One region of the Enterobacter sp. H2G27 genome, then DNA from elsewhere that is predicted to be linked to it. Evidence: predicted binding sites of a transcription regulator. Region 1 holds the regulator's gene; each other region holds the start of a gene.
The links. The regulator sigma-54, encoded in region 1, starts transcription at its own class of promoters, with help from an activator protein. The targets are predictions, from matches to a motif close to GTTGGCACANNTTTCGCTNT.

Region 2: the regulator sigma-54 is predicted to act here: its motif matches at 1,278-1,297, upstream of ACW9E7_RS12105 (branched-chain amino acid ABC transporter substrate-binding protein).
Region 3: the regulator sigma-54 is predicted to act here: its motif matches at 8,177-8,196, upstream of ACW9E7_RS04645 (amino acid ABC transporter substrate-binding protein).

What each region holds. Positions count from the first base shown of each region.
Region 1 is NZ_JBSVSI010000001.1:3,774,108-3,783,978, reverse strand. It holds gene arcB (aerobic respiration two-component sensor histidine kinase ArcB) at 1-2,133, shown strand, start outside; gene elbB (isoprenoid biosynthesis glyoxalase ElbB) at 2,367-3,020, shown strand; gene mtgA (monofunctional biosynthetic peptidoglycan transglycosylase) at 3,017-3,742, shown strand; gene npr (PTS phosphocarrier protein NPr) at 3,782-4,054, opposite strand; gene rapZ (RNase adapter RapZ) at 4,051-4,905, opposite strand; gene ptsN (PTS IIA-like nitrogen regulatory protein PtsN) at 4,951-5,442, opposite strand; gene hpf (ribosome hibernation promoting factor) at 5,525-5,812, opposite strand; gene rpoN (RNA polymerase factor sigma-54) at 5,835-7,268, opposite strand; gene lptB (LPS export ABC transporter ATP-binding protein) at 7,316-8,041, opposite strand; gene lptA (lipopolysaccharide ABC transporter substrate-binding protein LptA) at 8,048-8,602, opposite strand; gene lptC (LPS export ABC transporter periplasmic protein LptC) at 8,571-9,146, opposite strand; gene kdsC (3-deoxy-manno-octulosonate-8-phosphatase KdsC) at 9,143-9,709, opposite strand; gene kdsD (arabinose-5-phosphate isomerase KdsD) at 9,724-9,871, opposite strand, start outside.
Region 2 is NZ_JBSVSI010000001.1:2,549,464-2,559,334, forward strand. It holds gene ACW9E7_RS12100 (YecA/YgfB family protein) at 376-1,044, opposite strand; gene ACW9E7_RS12105 (branched-chain amino acid ABC transporter substrate-binding protein) at 1,469-2,590, shown strand; gene ACW9E7_RS12110 (ABC transporter permease subunit) at 2,690-3,604, shown strand; gene livM (high-affinity branched-chain amino acid ABC transporter permease LivM) at 3,616-4,890, shown strand; gene ACW9E7_RS12120 (ATP-binding cassette domain-containing protein) at 4,887-5,762, shown strand; gene ACW9E7_RS12125 (ABC transporter ATP-binding protein) at 5,759-6,475, shown strand; gene ACW9E7_RS12130 (DUF2076 domain-containing protein) at 6,756-7,433, opposite strand; gene ACW9E7_RS12135 (hypothetical protein) at 7,707-7,904, shown strand; tRNA gene ACW9E7_RS12140 (tRNA-Leu) at 8,656-8,742, opposite strand; tRNA gene ACW9E7_RS12145 (tRNA-Cys) at 8,754-8,827, opposite strand; tRNA gene ACW9E7_RS12150 (tRNA-Gly) at 8,874-8,949, opposite strand; gene pgsA (CDP-diacylglycerol--glycerol-3-phosphate 3-phosphatidyltransferase) at 9,102-9,650, opposite strand; gene uvrC (excinuclease ABC subunit UvrC) at 9,707-9,871, opposite strand, start outside.
Region 3 is NZ_JBSVSI010000001.1:987,494-997,364, forward strand. It holds gene lptE (LPS assembly lipoprotein LptE) at 1-287, opposite strand, end outside; gene leuS (leucine--tRNA ligase) at 302-2,884, opposite strand; gene ACW9E7_RS04620 (zinc ribbon-containing protein) at 3,099-3,581, shown strand; gene rihA (pyrimidine-specific ribonucleoside hydrolase RihA) at 3,645-4,583, opposite strand; gene ACW9E7_RS04630 (amino acid ABC transporter ATP-binding protein) at 4,704-5,429, opposite strand; gene gltK (glutamate/aspartate ABC transporter permease GltK) at 5,429-6,103, opposite strand; gene ACW9E7_RS04640 (amino acid ABC transporter permease) at 6,103-6,843, opposite strand; gene ACW9E7_RS04645 (amino acid ABC transporter substrate-binding protein) at 6,999-7,904, opposite strand; gene lnt (apolipoprotein N-acyltransferase) at 8,259-9,797, opposite strand; gene corC (CNNM family magnesium/cobalt transport protein CorC) at 9,803-9,871, opposite strand, start outside.

The sequences.
Region 1 (9,871 bases):
TGGGCGGTCTATTTCCTTTCCGTGGTGGTTGAACAGCTGGAAGAGTCCCGTCAGCGTTTGTCTAAGCTGGTCGATAAACTGGAAGAGATGCGCGAGCGCGACCTGAAGCTCAACGTCCAACTCAAAGACAACATTGCGCAGCTGAATCAGGAGATCTCCGATCGTGAGAAGGCGGAAGCCGAACGTCAGGCCACGCTGGAGCAGCTGAAAATCGAAATGAAAGAGCGCGAGGTCACGCAGATCCAGCTTGAGCAGCAATCCTCTTTCCTGCGGTCGTTCCTCGATGCGTCGCCGGACCTGGTGTTTTACCGCAATGAAGATAAAGAGTTTTCCGGCTGTAACCGGGCGATGGAGTTACTCACCGGGAAAAGCGAGAAGCAGCTGATTCACCTGAAGCCGCAGGACGTTTACTCTGAAGAGGCGGCGGCCAAGGTCATGGAGACCGACGAAAAAGTCTTCCGTCATAACGTCTCGCTGACCTATGAACAGTGGCTGGATTACCCGGACGGACGCAAAGCCTGTTTTGAGATCCGTAAGGTGCCGTACTATGACCGCGTGGGCAAACGCCACGGCCTGATGGGCTTTGGCCGCGATATCACCGAGCGTAAGCGCTATCAGGATGCCCTGGAGCGCGCCAGTCGCGACAAGACCACCTTTATCTCCACCATCAGCCACGAGCTGCGCACGCCGCTTAACGGCATTGTCGGGCTGAGCCGTATCCTGCTGGATACCGACCTGACCGCAGAGCAGGAAAAATACCTCAAGACTATCCATGTATCAGCGGTCACGCTGGGTAATATCTTCAACGATATTATTGATATGGATAAGATGGAGCGCCGTAAAGTTCAGCTTGATAACCAGCCTGTGGATTTCACCAGCTTCCTTGCCGATCTCGAAAACCTGTCCGGCCTGCAGGCGCAGCAGAAGGGACTGAGTTTTGTCATGGAGCCAACCCTGCCGCTGCCGCATAAAGTGGTGACTGACGGCACACGTCTGCGCCAGATCCTGTGGAACCTTATCAGCAACGCGGTGAAATTTACCCAGAAGGGGCAGGTGGCGGTGCGCATACGCTATGACGAAGGAGATATGCTGCACTTCGAGGTGGAGGATTCCGGGATTGGTATTCCGCAGGAGGAGCAGGACAAAATCTTTGCCATGTACTACCAGGTGAAGGACAGCAACGGCGGAAAACCGGCGACCGGAACAGGCATTGGCCTGGCGGTCTCTAAACGTCTGGCGAAGAGCATGGGCGGCGATATCACCGTTGCCAGCCAGCCGGGCAAAGGGTCAACCTTCACGCTGACGGTCCATGCGCCGGCGGTGGCGGAAGAGGTAGAAGATACCTTCGAAAATGACGATATGCCGCTGCCTGCCCTGCACGTTCTGCTGGTGGAGGATATTGAGCTGAACGTGATTGTGGCTCGCTCGGTGCTGGAAAAACTGGGCAACAGCGTGGATGTCGCGATGACCGGTAAGGCCGCACTGGAGATGTTTAAACCGGGCGAATACGACCTTGTGCTGCTTGATATCCAGCTGCCGGATATGACCGGGCTGGATATCTCGCGTGAGCTGACGCGTCAGTACGCGGCCGACGAACTGCCGCCGCTGGTGGCGCTGACGGCGAACGTGCTGAAAGATAAAAAAGAGTATCTCGATGCCGGTATGGACGATGTACTCAGCAAGCCGCTGGCGGTGCCTGCTCTGACCGCCATGATTAAGAAGTTCTGGGATACCCGTGATGAAGAGGAGAGCACCATGACGTCTGTTGATAGCGCAAAAGCCCAAACGATACTCGATACCGCGATGCTGGAGCAGTATATCGATCTGGTAGGTCCGAAACTGATTACCGATGGTCTGGCGGTCTTCGAAAAAATGATGCCGGGCTATCTGAGCGTTCTGGAATCAAACCTGACGGCCCGGGACCAGAAAGGCATCGTCGAAGAAGGACATAAAATTAAAGGTGCCGCCGGCTCGGTCGGTTTGCGCCATCTTCAGCAGCTGGGTCAACAGATTCAGTCGCCTGATTTACCTGCATGGGAAGATAACGTGGGTGATTGGGTTGAAGAGATGAAACAAGAGTGGCAAAACGATGTTGCGGTGCTTAAAGCCTGGGTCGACGCCAGAAAAAAATGACCCCGGCTTAACCGGGGTGCGCGAATACTGCGCCAACACCAGGGAAATCGTGGCTGCGCCTGTTTTTTTAAAGTTATTTTCGAAAGGGCGCTGCCTGAAAAATTTAGGCCGCACGCAGATAAGATAGCAAATCTTAAATGATTTGTTACATGAATCAGTGAAATGTGTGAAGCATAGCGTTTTAATCAAAATTATTAATGTGCTTCAGCAAGTTGCAGAAAAGGATTGTCATGATGAAAAAGATTGGTGTCGTGCTGAGCGGATGCGGTGTTTACGATGGTTCTGAGATACATGAAGCCGTAATCACGCTGCTGGCCCTGGCTAAGCAGGGAGCGGAGGTTATTTGTTTTGCACCAGACAAAAATCAGTCGGATGTGATTAACCATCTGACCGGTGAACCAATGGCGGAAACCCGTAACGTGCTGATTGAAGCCGCACGTATTGCGCGAGGTGATATCCATCCTCTTATTCAGGCAGACCCTGCAGAGCTTGATGCGCTCATTGTGCCGGGTGGGTTTGGCGCGGCCAAAAATCTCAGTACCTTTGCTGCACAGGGGGCAGAGTGTCAGATCGATCCTCATCTTAAAGCGCTGTCGCAGGCCATGCATGCGGCAGGAAAACCGCTGGGCTTTATCTGCATCGCGCCGGCAATGCTGCCCAGGATTTTTGATTTCCCGCTGCGACTGACTATCGGGACGGATATTGATACCGCGGAAATCGTCGAGGAAATGGGGGGCGAACACGTTCCTTGCCCGGTGGATGACATTGTGGTTGATGAAGATAACAAAATAGTCACCACGCCTGCGTATATGCTGGCGCAGAATATTGCAGAAGCGGCTATGGGGATCGAAAAGCTGGTCGCCCGCGTGCTGGTGCTGGCTGAATGAGTCGTCAATCCGGTGCTGGCGCGTGGGTAAAACGCATCCTGTTGCGCATCGTTCTGGTGCTGGCGGTGTTTTGGGGCGGTGGACTCGCCCTGTTCAGCATTATGCCGGTCCCGTTCTCTGCCGTGATGGTTGAGCGTCAGCTCGGCGCGTGGCTCAGCGGTGATTTCGGCTATGTTGCCCATTCTGACTGGGTGAGCATGGACGAGATCTCACCGCTCATGGGGCTCGCGGTCATCGCGGCGGAGGATCAAAAATTCCCGGAGCACTGGGGATTCGACGTTGCGGCCATTGAGAAGGCGCTAGCCCATAATGAACGTCATGAAAACCGCGTGCGCGGTGCGTCAACCTTGTCGCAGCAGACGGCCAAAAATCTGTTTCTGTGGGACGGCCGCAGCTGGGTGCGAAAGGGGCTGGAAGCGGGGTTGACCCTGGGGATGGAAACGGTCTGGAGCAAAAAACGCATTCTGACCGTGTATCTCAACGTTGCCGAGTTTGGCGACGGGGTATTTGGTGTTGAAGCTGCATCTCAACGCTATTTTAATAAACCCGCCAGCAAGCTGAGCATGTCGGAGGCGGCGCTGCTCGCGGCTGTTCTGCCTAATCCCATCCGTTTTAAAGCCAGTGCCCCGTCAGGGTACGTGCGTAGCCGTCAGGCGTGGATCATGCGCCAGATGCGTCAGTTGGGAGGGGAAGGGTTTATGGAGAGCAATAAATTAATGTAGGGCGGGTAAGCGCAGCGCTACCCGCCTGAATAGCTGACCTTAATCTTCGTCAAACCCTGCATTAAACAGCGCAATCACCGCCGCCAACGCTTCCTCTTCCTGAGGTCCGGTGGCTTCGACTTCAATCTGGCGCCCTTTGGCGGAATCCAGCATCAGCAGCGCGATCACGCTGTTCGCTTCCGCTTCGGTGCCTTCGTCATTTCGCAGCAGAACCTCTGCATCGAAACCCTGCATCAGCTCAAACAGCTTCATCGCCGGGCGCGCATGCATGCCCAGCTTATTGGTGATCTCAACGGTCTGTTTTACGGTCATGTTTTACGTTTTTCCAGCGTGCGATGACGGGACTGAACGTTCTTACCGCGCGAGCGGAAATAGTCGGCCAGCTGTTCGGCGATATAAACCGAACGATGTTTACCACCGGTACAGCCAATCGCTACCGTCAGGTAGCTACGATTGTTTGTCTCCAGCATAGGTAACCATAGCTCAAGGTAGCTTCGCGTCTGGTAGATAAAATTGTGTACTTCTGTGTGCCGGTCGAGGAAGGCCGCGACGGGTTTGTCCAGGCCGGTCATGGGACGCAGCTTCGGATCCCAGTGCGGGTTCGGCAGGAAGCGCACGTCGAAAACATAATCCGCATCAATCGGGATACCGTGCTTGAAGCCAAAGGATTCGAACACCATCGTCAGTTCACGCTCGCGTTTACCCAATAACCGGGTGCGCAGCATTTCTGCCAGCTCGTGAACGGACATCTCAGAGGTGTCGACAATCAGGTCGGCACGAGAACGCAGCGGCTCCAGCAGGTCGCTCTCTTCATCGATAGCACTCTCCAGAGAGAGGTTCTTACTGGAAAGCGGGTGCAAGCGACGGGTATCGCTGTAGCGACGGATTAGCGTATTGCGGTCTGCATCAAGGAACAGCAGCTGAGGCGAGAACGTGTCAGGCAGGTTGCTCATTGCCTGTTCGAAGATCTCTGGCGATTCAGGCATGTTACGGACGTCGATACTGACGGCTGCAGAGGTTTGTCTCTCCGCCAGCGTGCGGGCCAGATCGGGCAACAACACGACCGGCAGGTTATCGACGCAGTAAAAACCCATGTCTTCCAGCGCGCGCAGAGCAACGGATTTCCCCGACCCTGAACGGCCACTGACAATCATCAGCACCATGTTCCGTTTCTCCTCAGGACAACAGATGTGAAGGCCATCTCCTGGTTATGCATCATCCTGATTGCCTTCTGCTTCAGTGATAATTTGGTAGAGCTCTTCATCACTTTGGGCCGAGCGTAGTCGACGGCAAATGGTTTTATCGGCCAGACGTTTTGCGACCAGCGACAGCGTATGCAGGTGGGTTTTCGTCTGATCGGCAGGCACCAGCAGCGCGAAAAGGAGATCGACGGGCTGGTTATCAATGGCATCGAAGGCGATGGGTGTTTCAAGCTGCACAAACACACCAACGGCACGCAGGGTATCCTCTTCCAGTTTGCCGTGCGGGATCGCGATGCCGTTGCCGATACCGGTACTACCCATTTTTTCACGGGTCAGAATCGCTTCGAACACCACCTGCGGCGGCAGGCCCAGCTGTTTAGCAGCCAGTTCACTGATGATCTCCAGCGCACGTTTTTTGCTCTGGCAGTGAACCGCACTGCGGGTACATTCCTGGTTAAGGACATTGCTCAGTTGAAGAGCGGAATCGTTGTTCATCATAATTTCACCTAAGCGCTAACTGTACAAATGGCCTGTTGTGTTTCACAACAGGCCGTCCTGCACCCGTTAACTGCCCGGACAATTAGTGTTGTTTCAGTTTATCTTTATGTTTATTGAGCTGTCGCGCAAGCTTATCAATCAAGCCGTCGATAGCAGCGTACATGTCTTGCCCTTCCGCACTGGCATGCAGTTCACCCCCGTTAACATGCAGGGTGGCATCCGAGATATGAGTCACTTTCTCCACTTTCAACACAATATAGACCTGATTGATCCTTTCGAAATACTGCTCGAGTTTTGCAAACTTCGCGTTCACGAATTCGCGCAAAGCCTCAGTAATTTCGACGTTTTGTCCAGTGATGTTGAGCTGCATAGTGTCTTCCTTATCGGTTGTGTCAGACCAGCTGTTTACGCTGGTTGGACGGCGGAATGGATAAAGACTCTCGATACTTCGCAACAGTACGACGTGCCACCATAATACCCTGATCGGACAGCATGGTGGTTAACTTACTGTCGCTTAGCGGCTTCGCGGGGTTCTCCGCGGCGATCAACTTCTTCACCAGGGCACGAATGGCCGTTGACGACGCTTCGCCGCCGCCCTCGGTATTCACATGGCTGGAGAAGAAATACTTAAGCTCAAAAATACCGCGTGGACTGTGCAGATACTTCTGCGTGGTGACACGGGAAATGGTTGATTCATGCATCTCGACGGCCTGGGCGATATCCGCAAGCACCATCGGTTTCATATACTCTTCGCCCTGCTCAAAGAAAGCCTGCTGCTGTTCGACAATACAGCGGCTGACGCGTAGCAGCGTATCATTTCGGCTCTCAAGACTTTTGATCAGCCATCGCGCTTCCTGAAGATTGCTACGAATATATTGATTGTCGGAGTCGTTACGCACGCTGGTGCACATGGAGGCATACTGCTGGTTGATTTGCAGGCGAGGGATGCTGTCTGAATTCAGCTCAACGACCCAGCGGCCATTGTGTTTTCTGACCAGCACGTCCGGAATAACGTACTCAGGCTCGCTGGTCTGGATTGACTGTCCCGGGCGTGGATCGAGTGACTGGATCAGATTCACCGCTTCTTTCAGCACCTCTTCCTTCAGGCGCGTGACGCGCATCAGGGTGCGGAAATCGTGGTTCGCCAGCAGATCCAGGTGATCGCTGATGATCACGCGCGCCTCGTCGAGCCATGGCGTCTCTTTGCTGAACTGAGAAAGCTGGATCAGCAGGCAGTCGCGCAGATCTTTTGCGGCTACGCCTACCGGATCGAAACGCTGGATGCGCTTCAGAACGGCTTCAACTTCCTCAAGCTCTATCTCTTCGTCGCCCATGCTTTCCAGAATATCGTCAAGCGTGACGGTCAAATAGCCGGTGTCGTCAACGGCATCGACAATTGAGGTAGCAATTGCGCGGTCGGTATCGGAGAAGGGAGTGAGTTCCACCTGCCACATCAGGTAATCCTGCAGCGACTGAGTGGTTTCTCCCTGATAGACCGGTAGCTCATCATCCTGGTAGTCCGCACGCGTACCGGAAGGCGTTCCGGCGGTGTAGATTTCATCCCAGCTGGCATCCAGCGGAAGCTCGTCGGGCATCTCTTTTTGTTCGAGTGCGTCGGCGGTATCAAGCGCTTCAGTGTCCTGTGACTGCTGGGTATCTACCTCGTCATGAAGATCGGTTTGTTCCAGCAGGGGGTTGCTGTCCAGCGCCTGCTGGAGCTCCTGCTGAAGTTCTAACGTGGACAGTTGCAACAGGCGAATTGCCTGCTGTAGCTGCGGCGTCATTGCCAGTTGTTGGCTGAGCCTTAATTGCAAACCTTGCTTCATGTTCAGAGCATTTTTCTCCGGTTCGGCGTTACGTTACCTCTACCCTATCAGAGTCTGAAGTCTTCCCCAAGATAGACGCGCTTAACATGATCGTCTTCGAGGATCTGCTGTGGCGTACCGTGGGCGATCAGATTGCCCTGGCTCACAATATACGCGCGTTCACATACGGCCAGCGTTTCACGGACGTTGTGGTCGGTGATCAGTACGCCAAGCCCGCTGTCGCGCAGGTGTTCAATGATACGTTTAATGTCGATAACCGAGATCGGGTCAACACCCGCAAACGGTTCATCCAGAAGGATAAATTTAGGGTTTGCGGCCAGCGCACGCGCGATCTCAACGCGACGGCGTTCGCCCCCGGAGAGTGCCTGACCGAGGCTGTCGCGCAGATGCTCAATGTGGAACTCTTCCATCAGCTCGTTGGCACGATCCTGACGCTGTTCGCTGGTCAGATCGTTACGAATTTGCAGGACCGCCATCAGGTTGTCGTAAACGCTAAGACGACGGAAAATGGAGGCTTCCTGCGGCAGATAGCCGATCCCGCGACGCGCGCGCGCGTGAAGCGGCAGAAGACTGATGTCTTCATCGTCAATGATTATGTTGCCGGCATCGCGCGGCACAATGCCAACGACCATGTAGAAGGTTGTCGTTTTACCCGCACCGTTAGGGCCAAGCAGCCCCACGATTTCGCCAGAGTTGACGGTCAAACTGACATCTTCTACGACACGGCGGCCCTTATAGGCCTTCGCGAGGTTTTTTGCAGTTAATGTTGCCATAACGGATTAGTTACTCTTCTTCTGTGCCGGGGCCTGGCCCTTGCCTTTGTCCTGCAGCTGCGACGGAACCAGTACGGTCGTGACGCGTTTACCTTTCTCGCTGGAGGCCTGCATTTTTTGCTCTTTCACCAGATAGGTGATTTGGTCGCCGGTAATGTTGCTGTCCAGCTGTTCCAGATACGCGTTTCCGGTCAGGATTACCAGGTCCTTCGCCAGCTCGTAGTGCATATGCGAGGCGCGGCCTTTTACCGGCTTGCCATTGTCCTGCATCTGGTAAAAGGTTGCCGGGTTGCCATAACCATCAATGATCTCTTTGCCCTGCTCGCCACCCGGACGGGTAACGACCACTTTGTCAGCGTTAATTTTGATGGTGCCCTGGGTCATGACGACGTTACCCGTGAAGGTGACGACGTTACCCTGCATATCGAGAGACTGGGTGTCGGACTCGATATGAATCGGCTGGTCGGTATCGCCCGTTACAGCAAGCGCGGGGAGACTGGTCGCCAGCATCGCGCTGGCGATAATTACTTTAAGGCTGAGTTTGTTTGTTTTGAATTTCATAGGAGGTTCTAACCTTTTCAATCAGCTCGGCGTTCTTGCTGCGTAAGTTCCCGCGCATTCTCAAACCGCTGGAATTAAATGTTGTGCCATACAGTGTGACCAGATCCTGCGACGTCACGTCCTGAGTAACCAGGTTGATCTGGGCATTATCCGTCGTAATTTTTCGCAGTTGCGAGTCAGCGGTCAGGGCGTTGACTTCAACGTGGCCGTACAGATAAAGCATACGGTCATTTGTCAGTTTGGCCCGATCTGACTTAATTGACCACGTCGGCACTTTGTCTTTATCGAATGTGGTCATCACCGGTTGGGTAAACCACGAAATACCGTCATCTGAAAAATATTCAACATGCTGGGCAATCAGGCGATAGTTCAGCGCGCCTTCCGGGCTGTAGACCACGGTTTCGCTGTGATCGCTTTTATAGGTTGGATCGCTATTGTTAACCACTTCTGTTTGCGTATCGTCGCGATCGGCAAGGTTCACGCCAATCAATACCAGTGCGACTAGCGAAAGCAAAATGATAATCCAGCGTCTGGTTTTACTCATATCGATTGCCCTTTGGCCTCATCAAGCTTGCCCTGCGCCAGCAGGAGCAGATCGCAGACTTCACGGACGGCACCACGGCCCCCGTTGATGTGGGTAACGTAGTCAGCGCGCGGGATCAGCAGCGGATGCGCATCGGCAACGGCGATGCTCAGCCCGACCTCAGCCATCACGGGCCAGTCAATCAGATCGTCCCCAACGTAGGCCACGTTTTCCGGTGCGATAGCCAGTTTACCCAGTAAATCCTTAAACGCCGCCATCTTATCGGACTGCCCCTGATACAGATGGGTAATTCCTAAGGTTTCACAGCGGTCTTCTACCAGTTTAGCTTTTCGCCCGGTGATGATAGCCACCTCAATACCCGAGGTGAGCGCACAGCGGATACCATAGCCGTCGCGGACGTTAAATGCTTTCAGCTCTTCACCATTATTGCCCATGTAAATCAGGCCATCGGAGAGTACGCCATCCACATCCAGGATGAGCAGACGAATGTTTTTCGCCTTTGCCATCATCTGGGTACTGACCGGGCCATAACAGGTTGCAAGGGATGCACCCGCATTACTCATTGTCTTATCCTTCATTACACTACGCCTGCGCGCAGCAGATCATGCATATGTACCACACCCAGCAACTGGTCGCCATCGGCAACCATAACGGAGGTAATATGGCGGGACTGCATCAGGTTCAGCACATCCACGGCCAGCGTACCCGGACGCACGCGGATACCG
Region 2 (9,871 bases), 1.2 Mb from region 1:
TTATCCTTTTGAACAACCGATAAGGTTAATCAAAATATACGCCTGGAGACCGAACATTAAAACCTTATTTCACAGAAAGGGATAAAGAATTTAATTTATTCAACACGCAAATAATCGCAAAATAAACATTCATGAATTAAATGAAAAGATAAAATAAATACCAGAAAGATATATGACAATCCAAGAATACAACTAAGCACTTCGGGGTGTAGAGATCAAAGATATTCGATGAGCAACAATAGACATTCAGCTTATTCACGGTCTGATACGCCTTGCCATATAAGGGGCCTCGACGGCCCCTTATCTCGTTCACAGGTTAAGAACGTATTACCTTCTACTGGTCTTAAGGTGAACGAACAAAGCCACAAAAATGTTTCAGTGCAAACAGCAGCTCTTAAACTTCTTCCCGCTGCCGCAAGGACACGGATCGTTACGCCCGACCTTCGTGCCGTTCACCGTCGGCTTCTTCGCTTCCGGCTGCTGCGGGTTGTTTACCCAGTAGTTATACAGGCGCAGCGCCGCAGGCTGGATGCTTTCGATGCTGGACATGTACTCCTCTTCGGACAGTTCATCCAGCTTCTCGCTGTTCTCTTCCGTCCCGTGCAGGGCAATCACGTCAAGATCGGCCTTCAGGGCTTCCGGCAAGGCTGACCAGTCCGTCAGAGCCACGCCGCGCATATAGCCATAGCACCACTCTTCCACCACGGTATAGCTCTCACCGTCCACGTCGTTATAACCGAACATCGGTTCAAACTGATCCGGGTACTCGCTCAGGCGCTCGGCAATATCGTTCATGTGCTTAAAGCAGAGATCGATAAAACGGTTCATCTCACGATCGTTTTTCCAGCGCGGAATGTACTTCTCGCCACCCCACACCGCCACCAGCCAGGCATCTGGCTCAACGACAACAGGACCGGAAAGCACTGCGGTAAGCATGCCGTCCAGTTCGGACACGTCAATCACGGACGCGTCATCATGACCGTAAGACATTAACGTCTCTTCAAGCCACGCCATTTCGCTTTCATTCAATGGGCCTTCAGTCATCGCTGATACTCCTGCAAAAAAGAAACGATCCTAACACATATCTCACGCCTCTCCGGGCTGAAGTTTAGGTCTTTATTGCTGCAAAAACGTGCAAATCGTGACCTTTGCACAACTTATGGGCTTTATTGTTAACGATATGTGATCTCCGCTGTAATTTCTTCTCCTCCCGCAAGGCGGCATAACGCGGCGCTCTATACTCAAACATGTCGCAAGCTCGTCAATGGGTTAACCATTCTGGCAACGTTTTTGCTTAACGTTCTTCGCGCGCCTCTGCGCAGGGAAATCTCGCCGTAATATGCAGGATGCCGTCTGTATCTTGTTCGTTTAGTGCATTTTGTTCTTGCTCGTGTTTCGGATTGGCTGCGCCGTCGGTCGTTCGGGTTTACGCCGTGTCGCAAAAACCTCTTTGCTAAGGAACATAATAATGTCGCTGAAATTAATCAGAACTCCTCTTTCTCTTGTGTTGGCCGGTTGCCTGGTGACGGCGTTTTCCGCCCGGGCAGATATTGTGATTGGCGTGGCCGGGCCTTTCACGGGTCCCAATGCGACCTATGGCGATCAGTACTGGCATGGCGCAACGCAGGCCGCTGAAGACATTAATGCCGCAGGCGGCATTAACGGCGAGAAGATCAAACTGGTTCAGGGGGATGACGCCTGCGAGCCCAAGCAGGCCGTCGCCGTCGCCAACCGTTTAGTTGACCAGGATAAAGTCAACGCCGTGGTCGGTCATTTCTGCTCCTCTTCCACCATGCCCGCCTCCGAGGTGTACAGCGATGCGGGGATTATCGCCATCACCCCGGGCTCAACTAACCCGCTGATTACCGAACGCGGTATGAGCGACATGTTCCGCATGTGCGGCCGCGACGACCAGCAGGGCCAGGTTGCCAGCGACTTCATCATCGACAAGCTGAAAGCCAAGCGCGTGGTGATTATTCACGACAAAGACACCTATGGTCAGGGTCTGGCTGACGCTACCAAAGCGGCGCTGGCGAAACGCGGGGTTCAGGATGTGATGTACGAAGGGTTATCCCGCGGTGAAAAAGACTTTAACGCGCTGGTCACCAAGATCGGCGCGCAAAAACCGGACGTCGTATTCTTCGGTGGCTGTCACCCGGAAGCCGGTCCGCTGGTTCGCCAGATGCGTGAACAGGGCGTGCAGGCCAAATTCTTCTCCGGTGACTGTATCGTCAACGAGGAGATGGTGACCGCGGCGGGCGGCCCGCAGTACACCAACGGCATTTACATGACCTTCGGTAAAGACCCGCGCCTGATCCCGGACGGTAAAGCGGTAATCGAGAAATTCCGCGCCGGTAAATTCGAGCCGGAAGGTTACACCCTTTACTCCTATGCCTCCGTACAGGCCATTGCCGCGGCCTTCAAGGCCACCGGCGGCAAGGACTCTGCCAAAGCCAGCGAGTGGCTGAAGGCCAATTCCGTCGACACGGTGATGGGCAAAAAAGCCTGGGACAGCAAAGGCGATCTGAAAGTGTCTGACTACGTTGTTTACCAGTGGGACGACAAAGGAAAATATAAGGAAGTGCAGTAACGGGACGGAGTCACGCTCAACGTCGGCGGGCCTGCCCGTCGGCGCGTAATAAACATCAGGCTGCGCGTCTCGCGCGGCCTATAAAACGAGCGCGCTAAGATGAGTACATTCTTCCTGCAACAGTTAATCAATGGCTTAACGCTGGGTTCCGTCTACGGCCTGATCGCCATCGGCTATACCATGGTGTACGGCATTATCGGCATGATTAATTTCGCCCACGGCGAAGTGTATATGATTTCCGCCTATCTCTGCGCCATTGGCCTGGCGCTGCTCTCGTTCTTCGGACTGCAGTCCTTCCCGCTGCTGATCCTCGGGACGCTGGTGTTCACGATTGTGGTCACCGGGGTGTACGGCTGGACCATCGAGCGTATCGCCTACAAGCCGCTGCGTAACTCCACGCGCCTGGCGCCGCTGATCTCCGCCATCGGGATGTCGCTTATCCTGCAAAATTACGCGCAGCTGAGCCAGGGCCCGCGCCAGCAAGGGGTGCCGACCATGCTGGACGGCGTGATTCGCCTGCATCTGGGCGACGGGTTCGTGCAGATAACCTACACCAAAGTGTTTATTCTGTTGGCCTCGTTTGCCGGCATGCTGGTGCTCACCTGGATAATCAATCGTACCCGGCTGGGGCGAATGTGCCGCGCGGTCCAGCAGGATCGTAAGATGGCCTCCATTCTGGGGATTAACACCGACCGGATTATTTCGCTTGTCTTTGTTATCGGCGCGGCGATGGCGGGCCTGGCGGGGGTACTGATCACCATGAACTACGGCACCTTTGATTTCTACGTCGGGTTCGTGATCGGCATTAAAGCCTTTACGGCGGCGGTACTCGGCGGCATCGGCTCCCTCCCTGGCGCCATGCTCGGTGGCCTTATCCTGGGCGTGGCGGAAGCCCAGTTCTCGGGCATGGTGAACTCGGACTATAAAGACGTCTTCTCGTTCGGCCTGCTGGTCATGATCCTTATTTTCCGTCCCCAGGGACTGCTCGGGCGCCCGGTTGTGGCCAAGGTGTGAAGGAGAGAATGATGACATCACACGGCTTTTCACTTAAACGCTGCATGCTGGACGCGATCTTTTCCGGGCTGGTTGCGCTGATTATCTTCGGTCCCATCGCGGGCGTGGTGCTGGACGGGTACAGCTTTACCTTCGCCGGGCAGCGCCTGGCCTGGATGGTTGGCACCGTAATGCTCGGACGTTTTCTGTTGAGCGCCTTTTTAGGTACCGCCGCGGGCGCCCGTTTCCAGGCACGCTTCGAAGCCGATAGCGCAGGCGTATATGTCCGTCCACCGGAATACAAAAGCCGCATGCGCTGGATTATTCCTCTGGTGATTGCTCTTGCGATTTGCTTTCCGTTTGTTGCCACTAAATATGTGCTGACCGTCGCCATTCTCGGGCTGATCTACGTGCTTCTCGGTCTGGGGCTGAACATCGTCGTGGGTCTGGCCGGTCTGCTGGATCTGGGATATGTCGCGTTCTACGCGATTGGGGCGTACGGTCTGGCGCTGGGGTACCAGTATCTCGGCTTAGGCTTCTGGAGCATGCTGCCGCTGGCGGCGATCATGGCCGCCGCCGCAGGCGCCCTGCTCGGTTTCCCGGTACTGCGCATGCACGGTGACTATCTGGCCATCGTCACCCTCGGGTTCGGGGAGATTATTCGCCTGATACTGAACAACTGGCTGACCTTCACCGGCGGACCCAACGGCGTGTCGGCCCCTCCCCCCACTTTTTTCGGCCTGGAATTTGGACGACGCGCGAAAGAAGGCGGCGTGCCCTTCCACGAATTTTTCCACCTGACCTACAACCCGAACATGAAGTTTATTTTTATCTACGCGGTGCTGTTCCTGGTGGTGATGCTGGTGCTCTACATTAAGCACCGCCTGACGCGAATGCCGATTGGTCGGGCGTGGGAAGCGCTGCGTGAAGACGAAATTGCCTGCCGCTCAATGGGGCTGAATCATGTTCTGGTTAAGCTTTCCGCCTTTACGCTGGGCGCGTCGACCGCGGGCATTGCCGGGGTGTTCTTCGCCACCTATCAGGGGTTCGTGAATCCTACCTCGTTTACCTTCTTTGAATCGGCACTGATCCTCGCCATTGTGGTGCTGGGCGGTATGGGCTCTACGCTTGGCGTGGTGCTGGCCGCCTTTGTGCTCACGGTAACGCCGGAACTGCTGCGCAGTTTTGCCGAGTACCGCGTCCTGCTGTTTGGCATGCTGATGGTGGTGATGATGATCTGGCGTCCACGCGGTTTGATCCGCATCAACCGCAGCGGGTTTGCCGTGCGTAAGGGCGTCGCACCATGAACGGAACGATACTACGCGTTGAACATCTGATGATGCACTTCGGCGGGATTAAAGCGCTAAACGACGTCAACCTGGACGTGCAGCGTGGCTCCATTACCGCCCTGATTGGGCCAAACGGGGCGGGAAAAACTACCGTGTTTAACTGCCTGACGGGCTTCTACAGAGCCTCCGGCGGCAACATTTTATTTAATACCCGCCATAAAACGACCAACGTCATTCAGGTCCTCGGGCAAAAATTCCAGCCCGGCGACTGGATTAACCCCGCGCAGCTCGGGCAGCGTCTTTTCTACAAAATGTTCGGCGGAACCCATCTGGTCAACCGTGCCGGGCTGGCGCGCACGTTTCAAAATATCCGTCTTTTTCGCGAGATGTCGGTCGTGGAAAACCTGCTGGTGGCGCAGCATATGCGCGTTAACCGCAATCTGCTTGCCGGGATCCTGAATACGCCGTCCTACCGGCGGGCAGAAAGCGACGCCCTGGACAGAGCCTTCTACTGGCTGGAAGTGGTAGATCTGGTGGAGTACGCCAATCGCCTGGCGGGAGAGATGTCCTACGGCCAGCAGCGGCGACTGGAAATCGCGCGGGCAATGTGTACCGGGCCGGAAATGATCTGTCTGGATGAACCCGCAGCCGGACTGAACCCGGTTGAAACGCATAAGCTGAGCAGCATTATTCGCTTTCTGCGGGATCATCATGACATCACGGTATTGCTGATTGAGCATGATATGGGGATGGTGATGGAGATTTCGGACGACATTATCGTGCTCGACCACGGCGATGTGATTGCCAGAGGAAAACCTGAACAGATCCAGCATGATGAAAAGGTCATTGCCGCCTATCTGGGCACGGACGAAAGCGAGGTCTCCCTATGAGCGAACCGCTGCTGGCATTTCGCGAGGTGGATGTGTTTTACGGCGTCATTCAGGCGCTGAAGCAGGTCTCCCTTGAGGTGAATAAGGGGGAAACCGTGGCGCTGATTGGCGCAAACGGCGCGGGAAAATCGACATTGCTGATGTCCATCTTTGGCCAGCCGCGTATTCGCAGCGGGCAGATCCTTTTCGGCGGTGAAGATATCAGCCATAAATCCACCCACTACGTCGCGTCCGGCGGCATTGCGCAGGCGCCGGAAGGCAGACGAATTTTTCCGGATATGACCGTTGAAGAGAATCTGCTGATGGGGACCATCCCCATCGGCAGCCAGTTTGCGGCTGAAGATATGCAAACCATGTTTGACCTTTTCCCCCGCCTGAAAGAGCGGCGCAAGCAGCGCGCGATGACCATGTCCGGTGGCGAACAGCAGATGCTGGCGATCGCCCGGGCGCTGATGAGCCGTCCGAAGCTGCTGCTGCTGGATGAACCGAGCCTCGGTCTGGCGCCGATTGTGGTGAAACAGATCTTCCAGAATCTGCGCGAGCTGGCCCGTAACGGCATGACTATCTTTCTGGTGGAGCAGAATGCGCATCACGCGCTGAAGCTCTCTGACCGCGGGTATGTGATGGTAAACGGACAGATCAGGTTGACCGGCAGCGGCGAGGAGCTGCTGGGGAATCAGGAGGTGAGGAAGGCGTATTTGGGCGGGGTGTGATTTGATACCTGCCGAATGCGCTTATACAGTGATGGACCATTTCGGCACATACGGAATAGAAGAACTGGAGGATACCTTAGTCGATATCGCCTCTTTATTTAAATTGCTTCCGGCAATTCTTACAGGTTTGCTAGTAAGGAAAGTAGTAAAACGAATCTAATTTATGAGCCTTCAGGGGTAGCGTCGAAGGATTCTTTTGACCCGGAAACGCAAAACCCCTAATCGTAGGATATCCAACTTTCGGGGTTCACTTCATTTCGGTAGTCACACGATAACGTCGTTAAATAAAACTGTCGTCGTCATTGCTGTAGTCGTCATCTACATCGTCGTTCTGCCAGGCGTCGTTATTATTACCGAGCGGATCGTTCTGGTTGAGGAAACGGGTGTCAGAGACGTTATTGAAGTCGCCGTATTGATTACCGACAAACGGTTCACCACCGACGGGTATTATCGGTTCTTCGATGATGTTCACTATCTCTTCCGGCCGCGACTGATGGAACATGCTGGTAAGCATCTCGGCCAGCGCGATGCCACCGGCCACGCCAGCGGCTGTCTGGAGCGCGCCAGCCATAAAACCGCCGCCGCGAGTAGCCGGCGCTGGCGCCCGAGAGTAATCCTGCGCCGGCGGCTGTTGCGGCTGGGCATTCCAGCTGTTTTCAGGCTGCGGGTTATTTTTCCCGCCACCAAACAGGCCGCCGAGGAAACTGCCGCCCGTCGAGGGTTTGCTTTTTTGCGCGGCTAATTCGCTTTCCAGCTCCTGAACCCTGGACTGCAGGCGTTTCAACGCCGCTTCCTGAATCAAAATCGATTGCGCCATATAGTAGGGGGCCGCAGGCTGCTGTCTGACGAATTCAGCGATCTGACGCTCCGCATCTGCATCCCGTTGGCTGTTTTGTTGTCCGGCCTGTTTAAGACGCTCGAAAAGGCCGTTGATAAGCTGCTGTTCTTCATATTGCATGACAATAACCTTCCGCTCTCCGGGGTGGATACCAACCAGTTTATCAGCGGCGGCAACCTGTGTCTGACGAGTGAAATGTTTGTTTAAGATTGGTTGCAGGTTAGCTGAAAATCGCCCTGCTTTCCGGGCTTGATATTAGAGAATTCCGGCTTCCTGGTTTCTGTAGCGCAGGGAATGCTCTCTTTTCCGGTTAGCATGTATTACCTCGGTTATGACTTTATAGACACAGCTCATCGCCACGCTAATTTTGATGATCGTGTGAGGATGGCGAACATGCTCAAACGAGGAATATCGGTTAATCAGGAAGCTCAAAAAATAGTTAACGCCGTTATCAGAGAGTTCATGTCAAAAGTGAACATTGATAATATTCAGGGCATTGCACAAAATTTTACTGGCGTAATGGCTGGTAAATTCATATTCGCTGAGTTAACCGGAGTAAAACTAGGCCTGCCGTATCGTCACGCATTATGACCTCGTTCGCCGCTGGCGTGGTCATCGGAAGCGCTCTCACGATTGGCGCAGAAACATCGAGAGCTATCTATACGGCTAGAAAGCTTGAAAACCAGAACCCTGTACTCTACTACCGACTTAAGAGTATGGGTGATTTAGATCTTCTGTATTTTCTTGTTGAAGAAAAATTGAAACCTTTTCTTGACGCATGCAGCGTAGCAGATGTAAACAAGCATGAATTTAACGAAGTATGTAAATACTTTTTTGGTGGATTATGAACACTCAGGACATTATCAAATTAATAGCATCCAGAATTCTGCGCGGGTTGGGGATGGGAATTGCTTCTGCGGGCCTATTGTCCTGTATTTATTTCTTTTCATTTTCAAAAGACGAATCCCGTTTTATCTGGGGTGCAGCGTCTGGTGCTCTCATTGTCCTTGGTTACTTTATATACCGAATCGCGATACTTAAGGTTTTTGACGAACGTTGAAGACCTCAATTGCTCATACTCCATCAAAAAGCCCACCGATTGGTGGGCTTGATGTTAAAGACTTAGTCTTAACGTCTTCCTGTCATAATAGAATGACGGAATGGCATCAAATAGGATGAAATCAACCGCAACTTTTCGCGTGATCCACATTTGAGTGGTGGTCGCTGGGCAGTAGTGCCCTCTTGTTGTGGCGAAGTTGAATGGCGAAAGATAGGCACAAAAAAACCACCTTTCGGTGGTTTCACGACACTGCTTATTGCTTTGATTATTCTTTGTTTCCCATGGTAGCCGGAGTGGGACTTGAACCCACACAGCGCGAACGCCGAGGGATTTTAAATCCCTTGTGTCTACCGATTCCACCATCCGGCCAGGGAAGAAAGTGGAGGCGCGTTCCGGAGTCGAACCGGACTAGACGGATTTGCAATCCGCTACATAACCGCTTTGCTAACGCGCCGTAAAACTTTTTAAACTGACACCCGCTACTGCGCATGTCTTTAATCTGGAGCGGGAAACGAGACTCGAACTCGCGACCCCGACCTTGGCAAGGTCGTGCTCTACCAACTGAGCTATTCCCGCATGTCATCAAGTAAATGTCTAACCACTTGATTTCATTATCGTCCGGCTGACTGTGCCGCCGTTCGATGCGTTGCATTCTACTGATATGACGTTATGAGTCAACGTTATTTTTTGCATCCCCGGATCGTTTGCTGAAAATTACGGCGATACGATCACTGATCAAGCAAATCCCCTCGGGCAGCGTTCAAATATTGCAGCATTGACCACAGCGTCAGCACTGCCGCTACCCACAGCAGGCCAATTCCCGCCCACTCAACCCAGGCGTTCGGACGCCAGAGCATCCAGACCAGCGCCGCCATCTGCGCCGTCGTTTTCACTTTACCAATCCACGAGACCGCCACGCTGCTGCGTTTTCCCAGTTCCGCCATCCACTCGCGAAGCGCAGAGATAATAATCTCACGGCCAATCATGGTTGCCGCAGGCAGCGTCACCCACCAGGTATGATAGTGCTCGGCCACCAGCACCATGGCAATCGCGACCATCACTTTATCCGCCACCGGATCGAGAAAGGCGCCGAAACGGGTGCTTTGATTCCAGCGGCGCGCCAGATAGCCATCAAACCAGTCTGTTACCGCTGCGATAAGGAAGATCAATGCGCACGCAAAGGGTGCCCAGACAACCGGCAGGTAAAACGCCAGCACAAAGAACGGGATGAGTACAACACGAAAAAGAGTGAGCAACGTAGGGATATTATATTGCATAGTGACGGTAACTATTTGTTGTCAGTAAAATTTAGCTCTATGTTGCTACAGAGCCCTCAATGTTTCAACGAGTAGTAGATCTTTTCTGCCAGCCCTTGCGAAATACCCGGCACTTTTGCAATTTCCTCCATGCTGGCGTTGAGTAATCCTTGCAATCCGCCCATATATTTCAGCAGCATCTGGCGACGTTTTGGCCCCACGCCTTCAATCGTTTCCAGGCT
Region 3 (9,871 bases), 2.8 Mb from region 1:
GCTGTACGTCCATCCTGGAAGATAGAAGCGGTATCTCTTGACAGACCTCCTCCTATAATACGCAGAGACGGTACATCCTGGCGCAGCGTTTGTTTCTCAACAAGCTCAACGCCGTTCAGACGCAGCTGATTACGAATTGCCCGGCTGAGTGGGCCATTCGGATCTGATGAGTCGAAAATCATCGTTTTCATCTCAGCAGGCACCGCCGTGGTATTGCGCAGGTGCCATCCGCAGCCAGCGGTGACAAGCACCGCCAGTGATAAGAGTATTGTTGCCAGTTGTCGCACGTTTCCTCCCGCGCTTAGCCAACGACCAGATTGAGCAGTTTACCCGGTACGTAGATCACTTTACGTACGGTAACGCCCTCAAGATATTTTGCGACCAGAGGTTCCTGACCCGCACGCTCGCGAACCTGTTCTTCGGTTGCATCGACCGCCACGGTAATTTTACCGCGGACTTTACCGTTCACCTGAACCACTACCAGCGTCGTGTTTTCCACCATCGCGGCTTCGTCAGCCTGCGGCCACGGCGCGTTGTCGATATCGCCTTCGCCTTTCAGCTCCTGCCACAGGGTGAAGCTAACGTGTGGAGTGAACGGGTTCAGCATGCGAACGACGGCCAGCAGCGCTTCACGCATTAAGGCGCGATCCTGCTCACCGTCCTGCGGGGCCTTCGCCAGCTTGTTCATCAGTTCCATAATAGCCGCAATTGCGGTATTGAAGGTCTGACGACGACCAATATCATCGGTTACTTTCGCAATCGTTTTATGAACATCACGACGCAGCGCCTGCTGATCTTCAGTCAGTGCGGCGGCGTTCAGCGCCGGGGCATCACCCAGAGCAGTATGTTCATAAACCAGTTTCCAGACGCGTTTCAGGAAACGGTTAGCGCCTTCAACGCCAGATTCCTGCCACTCCAGAGTCATATCAGCCGGAGAGGCAAACATCATGAACAGACGAACGGTGTCCGCACCGTAGCGCTCAACCATCACCTGTGGGTCGATACCGTTGTTTTTCGACTTGGACATCTTGCTCATGCCGGTATAAACCAGTTCATGGCCTTCGGCGTCTTTCGCCTTCACGATACGGCCTTTCTCGTCGCGCTCGACGATGGCGTCAACCGGAGAAACCCAGTTACGCTCGCCGTTGGCACCGACGTAATAGAATGCATCTGCCAGCACCATGCCCTGACACAGTAGCTGTTTGGCCGGTTCGTCAGAGTTCACCATGCCCGCATCGCGCATCAGCTTGTGGAAGAAGCGGAAGTAAAGCAGGTGCATGATGGCGTGTTCAATGCCGCCGATGTAGATATCTACCGGCAGCCAGTAGTTTGCCGCTTTGGAATCCAGCATGCCTTCCTGATACTGCGGACAGGTGTAGCGAGCATAGTACCAGGATGACTCCATAAAGGTGTCAAAGGTGTCTGTTTCGCGCAGCGCAGGCTGACCGTTGACGGTGGTTTTTGCCCACTCAGGATCGGCTTTGATCGGGCTGGTGATGCCGTCCATGACGACGTCTTCCGGCAGGATCACCGGGAGCTGATCTTCCGGCGTTGGCATCACGGTGCCATCTTCCAGCGTCACCATTGGGATTGGTGCACCCCAGTAACGCTGACGGGAAACACCCCAGTCGCGCAGACGGAAGTTAACCTTACGCTCACCCACGCCCAGAGAGGCCAGCTTATCGGCGATGGCGTTGAAGCCCTCTTCGAAGCTCAGACCGCTGAACTCGCCGGAGTTGAACAAGGTCCCTTTTTCGGTCAGCGCTTGTTCAGACAGGTCTGGTTCTGAACCGTCAGCCGCCAGGATAACAGGCTTGATGGTCAGGCCATATTTGGTGGCAAATTCGTAGTCGCGCTGATCGTGACCCGGAACGGCCATCACGGCGCCCGTGCCGTATTCCATCAGTACGAAGTTGGCGGCCCAGACAGGGATCGCTTCGCCAGTCAGCGGGTGAATGGCTTTAAAGCCGGTATCAACGCCTTTTTTCTCCATCGTTGCCATATCGGCTTCGGCCACTTTGGTGTTGCGGCATTCGTCGATGAAGGTAGACAGTTCCGGATTGTTTTCTGCCGCTTTCTGCGCCAGCGGGTGACCTGCGGCCACGGCCAGGTAGGTCGCGCCCATGAAGGTGTCCGGACGGGTGGTGTAGACGGTCAGGGTCTGGTCGTAGTTCTCAACGTTGAAGGTGATTTCCACGCCTTCGGAACGGCCGATCCAGTTGCGCTGCATGGTCTTAACGGTATCTGGCCAGTGGTCCAGATTATCCAGATCGTTCAGCAGCTCATCAGCGTAAGCGGTGATTTTGATAAACCACTGAGGGATCTCTTTACGCTCAACTTTGGTGTCACAGCGCCAGCAGCAGCCATCAATAACCTGTTCGTTCGCGAGAACGGTCTGGTCGTTCGGGCACCAGTTAACGGCAGAGGTCTTCTTATACACCAGCCCTTTTTTGTACAGCTCGGTGAAGAACTTCTGCTCCCAGCGATAGTATTCTGGGGTACAGGTTGCCAGCTCGCGGCTCCAGTCATAGCCAAAGCCCAGCATTTTGAGCTGGTTTTTCATGTACGCGATGTTGTCGTACGTCCACGGTGCCGGTGCGGTGTTGTTTTTGACCGCTGCGCCTTCCGCAGGAAGACCGAACGCATCCCAGCCGATAGGCTGGAGCACGTTTTTGCCGAGCATGCGCTGGTAACGCGCAATCACATCGCCGATGGTGTAGTTACGCACGTGGCCCATGTGTAGTCGACCAGAAGGATAGGGAAGCATCGACAGGCAGTAATACTTCTCTTTGCTCTCGTCTTCGGTTACTTCAAAGGTGCGCTTCTCGTCCCAGTGTTGCTGGACTTTTGATTCTATCTCTTCCGGGCGGTATTGCTCTTGCATGGCAGCCAGTGGTCCTGTTTTCAATACAGCTACAAATGTAGCCAATGGATGTGGTAATTCAGATCCGCATAGCATAGCCCAAACGCCCGCGTCAAAACAGCCTTTCGCACAAATGCGCTTTGCAGGAATTTACCGGGTCTGTGCTTCACCTGACAAAGTGGCGGTGAAATAAGGTCTATTATTAGAAATAGTTACTTACCCGGGAGGCAAAATGATGAACAAGGTTGCTCAATTTTACCGCGAACTGGTGGCGACACTGACGGAGCGGCTGCGTAACGGCGAGCGCGATATCGACGCGCTGGTGGAGCAGGCGCGTGCCCGTGTGTCGCAAACGGGTGAGTTAACGCGAACCGAAGTGGAAGAGGTGACGCGTGCCGTTCGTCGCGATCTGGAAGAGTTTGCTCGCAGCTACCAGGAGAGCCAGGAGGAGGTCACGGACAGCGTTTTCATGCGGGTGATCAAAGAGAGCCTGTGGCAGGAGCTGGCCGACATCACGGATAAAACGCAGCTGGAGTGGCGTGAAGTCTTTCAGGATTTGAACCACCACGGTGTGTACCACAGCGGTGAGGTGGTCGGGCTGGGAAATCTGGTGTGCGAGAATTGCCACCACCATATTGCGGTCTATACGCCGGACGTGCTGCCGCTGTGTCCGAAATGCGGCCACGATCAGTTCCAGCGTCGGCCGTTTGAGCCCTAGGTAAAGCGCAGGTTTGCGCCCTCTCCCTGTGGGAGAGGGCCGGGGTGAGGGCATCAGGCCGCACTACGCACTATAGTAAGCCAGCCTCTCCGCCAGCAAATCCACAAACGCCTCCCGGTCAATATCCACCATCACCGTAGTATTCGGCTTATTTCCCGTCAGTGAGTAGTAGTCCACCACCGTCATGCCCTGGGTGTATTTCCCCTGCGTTTCGACGCCAACCCATCTGTGAACCGTAGTAAACATCTCCGGTTTTAACAGCCAGGCAATGGTACACGGATCGTGCAGCGGCGCGCCGTGGAAGCCCCACTTCTCGGCTTTGTGATACTCCATAAAGAAGTCGAGCAGCTCAGCCACGGTTGTCGCGACCGGATTACCCACGGCACGGAAGCGCTCAATGTCGTCTGCCATAATCTGTGCGCGATGGGTCACGTCCAGCCCTGCCATCACAACTGGCAAGCCTGACTGGAACACAATCTCCGCCGCTTCCGGGTCGACAAAAATGTTGAATTCTGCGGACGGCGTCCAGTTTCCCAGCCCCATGGCTCCGCCCATGATGACGATACGGGCGATTTTACCGTGCAGTTCAGGATGGCAGTTCAGCAGCAGCGCGACGTTGGTTTGCGGTCCCGTTGCCACCAGCGTGACGGGCTCCGCGCTCTCGCGCAGCACCTTCGCCATCAGTTCCACGGCGGTACAGTTTTGCGGCGTAAAGCCCGGCTCCGGCAGTGCCGGACCGTCCAGCCCGCTTTCACCATGCACGTTATCCGCGATAATTAATTCACGCATCAGGGGCTTGAGGGCGCCACCGGCGACGGGAATATCGGTGCGCCCAAGCAGCGTCAGCATGCGCAAAACGTTACGCAGGGTTTTATCCGGCGTCTGGTTTCCGGCGGAAGAGGTGACGGCTTTGACGTCGAGTTCGGGGGAGGCAAATGCAAGAACGAGCGCGATCGCGTCATCATGACCCGGATCGCAATCGAAAATGATGGGTTGTGCCATAGCGTTCTCCATTCATAGCGTTATTTTGTGACAAGGTTAACGCTGCAATGTGACGCCGAATAGATAAAGAGAGTTAAAGCGTGAAGCAGTGCGCAATCCGCAGATTGCGCACCGGGAAGATTAATGCAGGATTTTGGCGAGGAAATCTTTTGCACGTTCAGATTTCGGGTTGGCGAAGAACTCCTCTTTCGGAGAATCTTCGACAATTTTCCCTTCGTCCATAAAGATCACGCGGTTGGCCACCTTACGGGCGAAGCCCATTTCGTGGGTCACAACCATCATGGTCATCCCTTCGTGCGCCAGCTCGACCATCACATCCAGCACTTCGTTGATCATCTCCGGATCGAGCGCCGACGTTGGCTCATCAAACAGCATCGCCACCGGATCCATGCACAGCGCGCGGGCGATCGCCACACGCTGCTGTTGGCCGCCGGAGAGCTGAGCCGGGAACTTATCGGCATGCGCAGAGAGGCCAACGCGTTCCAGGAGCTTCAGACCTTTCTCGCGCGACGCTTTTTTATCACGCTTAAGCACTTTTACCTGCGCCAGCGTCAGGTTCTCAATAATGGAGAGGTGTGGGAACAGCTCAAAATGCTGGAACACCATGCCAACGTGAGAGCGAAGCTGGGCGAGGTTGGTTTTCTTGTCGTTGACTTTGGTGCCGTTGACGACGATCTCACCCTGCTGGACCGGCTCCAGTCCGTTAACAGTTTTGATCAGCGTCGATTTACCGGAACCGGACGGCCCGCACACCACTACCACATCACCTTTTTTTACCTCGGTGGAGCAGTCGGTCAGCACCTGAAAGTGCCCATACCATTTAGAAACATTTTTCAGGGAAATCATTATACCGTCCTTTTCTTCAGCCAGCTGACCAACAGCGACGCGCTTAAACTAATCACAAAATAGACCGCACCCGCAAAGAGCACCATCTCAACCTGCGTACCATCACGCTCACCGATGGTTGACGCGGTACGGAAGAAGTCTGCCAGGCTCAGCACGTAGACCAGCGAGGTATCCTGGAACAACACGATACCCTGGGTAAGCAGGAGCGGAACCATGGCGCGAAACGCCTGCGGCAGAATAATGAGCTGCATGGACTGCCAGTGCGTCATCCCCAGGGCCAGCGCGGCGCTGGATTGCCCACGGGAGATACTCTGAATGCCCGCTCGGATAATCTCAGAGTAGTAAGCGGCCTCAAACATTGAGAACGCCACCATGGCGGAGATCAGACGGATATCGGTTTTCGGCGACAGCCCCAGCACGTTTTGCAGGAAGCCGGGCACGATCAGGTAAAACCACAACAGCACCATCACCAGCGGGATGGAGCGGAACACGTTAACGTAGGCGGTCGCAAACCATGCGAGCGGCTTAAAGCTCGACAGGCGCATGACGGCCAGCAGGGTGCCCCAGACGATACCGACGATGATGGCAATGACGGTGATTTTTAAGGTAATCATCAGTCCATCAAGCAGGTAAGGCATGGATGGAACGACAGAACTCCAGTCAAATTCGTACATTATTTGCCCCCCACGTTGCCCGGCAGGCGAATTTTGCGTTCAACCAGGTTCATCACCAGCATGATGAAAGCGTTAATCAGAACATACGCGAGCGTGATCGCGGTGAAGGATTCCCACGCGTGAGCGGAGTAATCCAGCAGTTTGCCCGCCTGCGCGGCCATATCGACCAGGCCGATAGTCGAGGCGATGGCCGAGTTTTTCACCAGGTTCATCATCTCTGAGGTCATCGGTGGAACGATAACGCGGTAGGCGTTTGGCAGCAGCACGTAGCGGTAGGTTTGGGGCAGCGTCAGGCCCATCGCCAGGCCCGCATTTTTTTGTCCGCGCGGCAATGACTGAATGGCGGCACGCACCTGCTCGCAAACGCGCGCAGCGGTAAACAGCCCCAGACACATCATGGAGGAGACAAAGAACTGCACGTTCGGATCCAGTTCCGACTTGAACCACATGCCAATATTTTCCGGCAGCAGTTCCGGGATAACCAGATACCAGGTAAAGAATTGCACGATCAGCGGAACGTTACGGAACAGTTCCACATACAGGGTGCCAAGTGTTGAAAGAAAGCGGTTAGGGACGGTGCGCAGAATACCGAACAAAGAACCGACAAGAAACGCGATAATCCACGCCGTTATCGATAATGCCACGGTGACCTGAAAGCCGCTCCACAGCCAGCCAAGATAGGTGGTGTTGCCGAACGGGGCTTGTTGCAGGAATATGCCCCAGTTCCAGTCTATTGACATAATAAACTCCAGAAAAAAAAGGGTAGCAGCGCTACCCTCGAAGATTGGTGAGAAGCTCATTTTTCGCGCTGAGTGGGGAACGACCACTCAACGTATAGTCTGTCCATGCTTCCCGACAATCGAGAGGGCAGGAGATCCCGCCCCTGTTGTTCTAATTAGTTAAGAGCCTTGTCATTTGGAGATTTGAACAGCGCTTTCATGTCGTCAGACAGTTCAAAATTCATGTTCAGGTTTTTCGGTGGAATCGGGTTCTTGAACCATTTGTCGAACCATTTTTCCGCTTCGCCGGAGGTCTGCACCTGAGCGATGGTGTCATCGATCAGCTTTTTAAACTGCGGATCGTCTTTACGCAGCATACAGCCGTAGGCTTCTTTCGACTGCGCGGTACCGACGATATCCCAGTTGTCTGGTTTTTTCGCTTTCGCACGCTCGCCCGCCAGCAGGGCGTCATCCATCATAAACGCGACGGCGCGACCGCTTTCCAGGGTACGGAAGGAGTCGCCATGGTCTTTCGCGCTGATGATGCGCATGTCCATTTTCTTCTCGTCGTTCAGCTTGTGGAGCAGCACTTCTGACGTGGTACCGGAGGTCACGACAACCGCTTTACCTTTCAGGTCAGCGAAGTCTTTGATCTCACCGCCTTTCTTCGTCAGCAGGCGGGTACCCACGACAAAGATGGTGTCAGAGAAAGCAGCCTGTTTCTGACGCTCCAGGTTGTTAGTGGTGGAGCCACACTCGAAGTCAAAGGTGCCGTTTTGCAGCAGTGGAATACGGTTCTGTGAAGTGATTGGGATCAGCTTCACCTGCAGGTCAGGTTTGTTCAGCTTTTTCTTCACGGCTTCAACGATGGCGTTGGAGTAATCCTGTGAATAGCCCACGACTTTTTGCGTGTTGTCGTAGTAAGAGAACGGGACAGAAGATTCACGGTGGCCGACCACGATAACGCCGTTTTTGGCAATCTTGTCGAGAGTACTGCCTGCTGCAGGCGCATCTTCAGCGTGAACCACGCCTGCAGACATTCCCATAACCAGCATTGCTGTGGCCAGTTTACGTAATTGCATACCCAACTCCTTTTTTATCAGCGCCAGCGACGCATTGATACCCATTGTGATGTTGTTATATCTCGCGCAATGCGAGTGCAGTGTTATGCAAGCTTGTTAACATTTAGTCTGGCTTAATGTAAAGATTTTGCTGCGTTATTGTTTATTTTTGCGAAGCGCGCCGCACCATTCAGAGGCAAATATCTCCCGTTGCACCGTTACGGTGCTGCCGGTGATCTACGCTGGTGCGACAAAGTTGCACGTTAAGCCAAACTGCGTTTACCTGAATAAACAAAGCAATAGGCGTGCCAGTTTTAAGATTTGGGAGGGATTGCCGGGTAAGGCGTAGCCGCCACCCGGCAACAGAAGGGAAGGTTATTTACGACGCTGGCGCAGGCTCATCAGCACCGCGCCAAAGCCGAATAGCGCGGTCAGGATCCACAGCGGCCAGTTGCCGGTGCGCGCATATGGAGTCAGGCCTGTGGTTGGCGTGACATTCGTGGTCAGCACCTCTCGGGTAAACTGCGGGATCATCGCCTGGATTTCACCCTGCGGACCAATCACGGCGGTGATGCCGTTGTTGGTGCTGCGCAGCAGCGGACGCGCCAGCTCCAGAGAGCGCATACGTGCCATCTGGAAGTGCTGCCACGGGCCGATAGACTTACCAAACCAGGCATCGTTGGAGATGGTCAGCAGATAGTCTGTATCAGGGCGGAAGTTATCACGCACCTGCTCGCCGAGGATGATTTCGTAGCAGATAGCCGCCGTCAGGGCTGCGCCGTGCGCGTGCAGCTGAGGCTGTACGTACGGGCCGCGGCTGAAGGAGGACATCGGCAGGTCGAAGAACGGGGCCAGCGGGCGCAGAATCGACTCCAGCGGGACAAATTCACCGAACGGCACCAGATGGTTCTTGTTGTACCGGTCAGTGGAGTGGTAGCTGTATTCGCTGTCTTTTCCGAGCGTAATGATGGTGTTGTAGGTGTCGTAGCGGTTCTGCTGATTCAGACGTGCATCGACAATCCCGGTGATTAGCGTGCTGCCACGCGAGAGCAGCAGGTCGTTCATCATGTTGAGGAACGGCTGCTGGTTGATCTCCAGATCGGGAATGGCAGACTCCGGCCAGATAATCAGCTGCGATTTACCCATCACCTCTTCGGTGGCGTTGGCGTAGATCTTCAGCGTGTTCAGCAGCTCTTTCTCGTCCCACTTCATGGACTGCGGGATGTTCCCCTGAACCATGGAAACCTGCATGGCGCGCGCGGGCTCAGGCGTGAACCACTGGATATAGCGCAGCGGGAAGGGCAGGGCGAACAGCACCAGCGCCACAACCAGCGGCTTCCAGCCGCGCGTGACCAGCGCCAGGACCAGCAGGCCGCTGACCACCATCAGCAGGAAGTTAATGGCCTCAACGCCCATGACCGGCGCCAGGCCATTGAGCGGGCCGTCAATCTGACTGTAGCCGAACTGCAGCCACGGGAAGCCGGTCAGCACCCAGCCGCGCAGGAACTCCGTGATTTGCCAGACCACCGGTGCGGCAATGGCGACGCGCAGCCAAGTGGTTTTGGGCCACAGGCGAGAAAGGATGCCGGCGAACAGGCCGGTATAAAGCGAGAGATACGCGGCGAGCAGGACCACCAGGAAGACGTTTACCGGGCCAGGCATACCGCCAAACTGGGCGATGCTGACGTAGACCCAGTTAATACCTGAGCCAAACAGCCCCAGTCCCCAGAAGTAGCCGATAGCGGCAGCCTGTACCGGACGACGGTTCAGGGTCAGACCCTGAAGCCCCATCAGGGAGAGTATGGCCGCGGGCCAGATATCGTAAGGAGAAAAAGCCAGCGTACCGCTGGCTCCGAGTAACAGCGCCAGCAGCAAACGGACGCGCTGGCGTTCAAGCAATGGGGCAAATGCCATTTACATTAATCTTCCAGTTTTGGCACCGGTGAGTCGTCCGGCGTTCTGACATGAACCTGTATAATACGTCGGCT